One region of the Streptomyces sp. NPDC029159 genome, then DNA from elsewhere that is predicted to be linked to it. Evidence: riboswitches for the same ligand, from Rfam matches in the RefSeq annotation. Region 1 holds a riboswitch; the other holds the start of a gene.
The links. Region 1 has a riboswitch for glycine ahead of gcvT (glycine cleavage system aminomethyltransferase GcvT). Riboswitches for the same ligand answer to the same signal wherever they lie in the genome.

Region 1 (2,449 bases):
GTCAGGGGGGCGCGGAGCGCTTCGGTACGGGCGGCGGCCGAGTGGCGGACTCAGCCGGCGGTGAAGGCGGTGTACTCGTCCGCGGAGAGCAGGTCGCCCGGCTCCGCGGTGACCTTCACCTTGAACAGCCAGCCGCCCTCGAACGGGGCGGTGTTCACCAGCGAGGGGTCTTCGGTGACACCCTCGTTGACCTCGGTGATCTCGCCGTCCACCGGCGCGTAGAGATCGCTGACCGACTTGGTCGACTCCAGCTCGCCGCAGGTCTCGCCCGCGGTGATGGTGTCGCCCACCTTCGGCAGGTCCACGTAGACGACGTCGCCGAGCGCGTTCGCCGCGTGCTCGGTGATGCCGACCGTCGAGACGCCGTCCTCGGCGTCCGACAGCCACTCGTGCTCCTTGCTGTAGCGCAGGTGCTGGGGGTTGCTCATGGGTCGATTCTCCTGTACGCGAGGGTGTGGTGGTGAAAGGGGTCTTGCACAGTGAGACACACCGGTGGCGGCCGGGCCGCACCGGCCCGGCGCGGCGGCCCCATCGGTGGTGAGGTGTCCCGCTACGGGCCACTTCGCCCGCAGGGGAGGCGGGCTACTTCTCCCGCTTGTAGAAGGGCAGCGCCACGACCTCGTACGGCTCGTGGCTGCCACGGATGTCGACCTTGACGCCCTCGGTGCCCGGCGCGGCGTGCGCGGCGTCGACGTACGCCATCGCCACCGGCTTGCCGAGGGTGGGCGACGGCGCGCCGGAGGTCACCTCGCCGATCACGGTGCCCTCGGCGTCGACCACCGCGTAGCCCGCGCGCGGCACCCGGCGGCCCTCGGCGATCAGGCCGACGAGCTTGCGCGGCGGCTGCTCCTCGGCGCGCGCGGCGGCCGCCTCCAGCGCGGCGCGGCCGACGAAGGCGCCGCCGTTGGAGGTCTTCTCGAACTTCACGACCCGGCCCAGACCCGCGTCGAACGGCGTGGTCGCCGTCGTCAGCTCGTGGCCGTAGAGCGGCATGCCCGCCTCCAGCCGCAGCGTGTCGCGGCAGGACAGCCCGCACGGCACCAGGCCCGCGTCCTTCCCCGCCGCCAGCAGCGCCTCCCAGAGCGCGGCCGCGTCGTCCGGCCGGACGAACAGCTCGAAGCCGTCCTCGCCGGTGTATCCCGTACGGGCGATGAGCGCCGGCACCCCGGCGACCGTGCCGGGCAGTCCGGCGTAGTACTTCAGCCCGTCCAGGTCGGCGTCGGTGACGGCCTTGAGGATGCGGGGGGACTCCGGGCCCTGCACGGCCAGCAGCGCGTAGGCGTCGCGGTCGTCGCGGATCGCGGCGTCGAAGCCGCCGGCCCGGGCGGTCAGCGCGTCCAGGACGGTCTGCGCGTTGGAGGCGTTGGCGACGACCATGTACTCCGTCTCGCCCAGGCGGTAGACGATCAGGTCGTCGAGGATGCCGCCGTCCTCCCGGCAGATCATGGTGTAGCGGGCGCGGCCCGGCTTCACCGAGCCGATGTTGCCGACCAGCGCATGGTCGAGGAGGTCGGCCGCCTGCGGGCCGGTGACGGTGATCTCGCCCATGTGGGAGAGGTCGAAGAGACCGGCGCGGGTGCGGACGGCGACGTGCTCGTCGCGCTCGCTGGCGTAGCGCAGCGGCATGTCCCAGCCCGCGAAGTCGGTCATGGTCGCGCCCAGCGCGCGGTGGACGGCGTCGAGCGCGGTGCGGCGGGGGGCATCGGTCATGGTGGGCTCCCGGACAGGATGAGAGGGCATGTCTCCCCATCTGTCATCGGAACCTGAGAGGTTCACCGGAATCCCGCGAACGGGCCGGTTTGCACCTTGGGTGGAACCGCCTCCCGGACCGGGCCGCGGCTCGCTTTTCAGATCTGCCTCGCCCGCGCGGTATAGGGGCCTGAGAGATTCAAGGGAGGACTTGCTCCTTCGGCGCCCCGGCGCGCGGCCGGGGACTCTCCCGCGCGGATTCAAGCGGCCGGTATGCAGTTGACCGTGCACGGCGGAACACCGGAGTGCACGTGGCGCCGACATCATTGCACGGGAACGCCGCACGTAGGAGCCCCGACCCGGAACCCGCCGGGCCGACCGGACGGAGCGCCTCCGCGCGACCCGTACCGCACCGGGACCGGGCACCGGAACACCCCACGCCTTGAAGCGCATTACCTTTCCTTGACACTGTGCGGGGAGGGGACGGGGCGCCGCCCGGACCCGCCGAGGGGGAGGGGCGATCACGGTGCAGAGCGACGCCATGCGCACGGCCATGCCGGGGGCCGGGGGCACCGCGCCACCCGGTCTCGTCCCCGCGCCCCGCACACCCCGGGAGCCGCGCCCGGACGGCCCGCGGGCGACGGCCCCGGCCCGCGGCGAGGCGCCGGCGCCCGCCGCCTCCGCCGTCACCGACCTGCGCTCCCGCCCCGCCGCCGCGCTCCCGGCCGAACTCCGGTTCCCCGCGGGCGCGGTCGTCGTC
Region 2 (2,449 bases), on a different contig from region 1:
ATACATTCCGGCCATGACGGCGAGCAGCACCTGCGCGGTGCAGATGTTGCTGGTGGCCTTCTCGCGGCGGATGTGCTGCTCACGGGTCTGCAGGGCCAGGCGGTACGCCTTGGTGCCGTCGGCGTCGACGGAGACACCGACGAGGCGGCCGGGCAGGCTCCGGGCGAACTTCTCGCGTACGGCCATGAAGCCGGCGTGCGGGCCGCCGAAGCCCATCGGGACGCCGAAGCGCTGGGTGGTGCCCACCGCGATGTCGGCGCCCAGCTCGCCGGGCGAGGTGAGGAGGGTCAGGGCCAGCAGGTCGGCGGCGACGGTGACGACGGCGCCCAGCTCCTGGGCCTGCGCGATGACCGCGCGGGGGTCACGGACCGCACCGGACGCCCCCGGGTACTGCAGCAGCACGCCGAAGACGCCGCGCTCGGCGATCTCGGCCGGGATGCCGTCGGTGAGGTCGGCGACGACGACCTCGACGCCGGTGGGCTCGGCGCGCGTCCGGATGACGGCGACGGTCTGCGGCAGGCAGTCGGCGTCGACGAGGAAGACGCCCTGCTTGACCTTGCCGACGCGCCGGGAGAGCGCCATGGCCTCGGCGGCGGCGGTGCCCTCGTCGAGGAGCGATGCGCCCGAGGTGGGCAGGCCGGTGAGGTCGGCGACCATCGTCTGGAAGTTCAGCAGCGCCTCGAGACGGCCCTGCGAGATCTCCGGCTGGTAGGGGGTGTACGCCGTGTACCAGGCGGGGTTCTCCATGACGTTGCGCAGGATCACCGGCGGCGTGAACGTGCCGTGGTAGCCGAGGCCGATCATCGACGACAGGACCTGGTTGCGCTGGGCGAGGGCGCGCAGTTCGGCGAGGACGTCCGCCTCCGAGCGGCCCTGCGGCAGCCCCAGCGCCTCGGCGCTCTTGATCACATCGGGTACGGCGGCCGCGGTCAGCTCGTCCAGCGAACCGAATCCGACCTGCGCGAGCATCTTCGCCTGCGCCTCGTGGTCCGGACCGATGTGCCGGTGCTCGAAGGGCGTACCGCGCTCCAGCTCGGTCAAGGGGGTGCGATGGGTGGTCATCTGCGGGGGCCTCCTGGTCTCAACGACCTACGAGGGGCACCACGGCGCTGGTGCCCGGACGGCCTCCCCCTCTGTCATCTCAACCTGAGAGCTTCACCGGCCCGCGGCTGCGGCCCGGCTTTCACCGTCGGTGAGGAGGGGTTCCGGCGCTGCGTCGTCCGTGGCCCGCCCTGCTTTCCAGAGTGACCTCGTCCGAGCGGTACATGTGCCTGAGAGTTTCCGGGGAGGATTTGCTCCTTCGGCGTCCGCGCCGCGGAACGACGTGGACTCTCCCGCACGGGGTCAGCGGCCATTTGCCAGCCTACCAGCGCGTCATCCGGGGGATCCTTCGAGTGGCCGACATAAGAGATGTGCCGTTTGGTAGGTGTCACAAGGCAGTTGCGAACAGTTGGAGGGGCCGTGCAAACCGATATCGACCCGCGGAGCCTGATCGGCCGCAAGGCATACGACCGCCAAGGCACCAAGATCGGGACCGTGGACGAGGTCTACCTCGACGATGCGACCGGCGAACCCGAATGGGCGGCAGTACGCACCGGACTTTTCAGCCGCGACGCCTTCGTCCCTCTGGAGCCGAGCCGCCTGGTCGACGACGCCCTGCACATCCCCTACGACCGCAGGTTGATCAAGGACGCCCCCGACTTCGGCGTCGGCCGCCACCTCTCCCCCGAGCAGGAACTCCAGCTCTACCACCACTACCGGCTGGACATCGCCTCCCCGACGGACGTCAACCGCCCCCCTGCCGACAAGAACTTCGGCAACATCGCGGGGTCGGACAGCTGACCGCCGTCCCGGCGTACGGACTTCCCTTTCCGCGTCTGCTTCACGGGTTACGAGCTGTGGCAGGCGTTTCCTGTGGCAGACGACGGACTGCGCGCATCCACCTCCCGTACGTGCTCACCACCGGACGACGCCCCTGCCTGGTCAGATTCCGGGCAGCCCTGGTCCCGGCAATCCCGGCCCTGCTCCTGGGGACTCGCTTCCGGGCGGCCGGGCTCCTGGCCACCCGCTTCCGTCCCTCCCGGCTCCACCCGGCCCGGCGCCGCCTCGTCCGCCTCCAGGCCGTCCGGATCGGTACGCCCGGATCTGGATATCGGACCGCCGGGCATCCCGCTCGCGCCGCCCTCTCCGCCCGTGCCCGGCGTAGCCTCCGCCCCCGCCTCGCCCCGTACGGGATCCGGCGTCGGCGCACCGCCGACCAGCGGCAGCGGGTCCCCGGGGCGTAGCGCCGGATCGTCGACGGCGAAGGTCCGCACCCGCCCCGGCGCCGACCACGGCTGTTCGAACCGCACCGTCACCCGCCCCACCCCGCTGCCCTGCACCCACCCGGCGCCGTACTCGTCATGGACGACGTCCAGCCCCGGATGCCAGTGGCGCGGGCGCTCCTCCT

Region 2: it holds a riboswitch for glycine, as region 1 does, so the genes downstream of both, gcvP (aminomethyl-transferring glycine dehydrogenase) here and gcvT (glycine cleavage system aminomethyltransferase GcvT) in region 1, are expected to answer to the same signal.

What each region holds. Positions count from the first base shown of each region.
Region 1 covers NZ_JBVHWT010000003.1:497,725-500,173, forward strand. Annotated here, with positions in the region: gene gcvH (glycine cleavage system protein GcvH) at 51-428, opposite strand; gene gcvT (glycine cleavage system aminomethyltransferase GcvT) at 583-1,710, opposite strand; glycine riboswitch at 1,858-1,952, opposite strand; gene ACZ4U4_RS09225 (AAA family ATPase) at 2,216-2,449, shown strand, end outside.
Region 2 covers NZ_JBVHWT010000021.1:10,249-12,697, reverse strand. Annotated here, with positions in the region: gene gcvP (aminomethyl-transferring glycine dehydrogenase) at 1-1,062, opposite strand, end outside; glycine riboswitch at 1,250-1,347, opposite strand; gene ACZ4U4_RS29095 (PRC-barrel domain-containing protein) at 1,462-1,842, shown strand; gene ACZ4U4_RS29090 (DNA polymerase IV) at 1,890-2,449, opposite strand, start outside.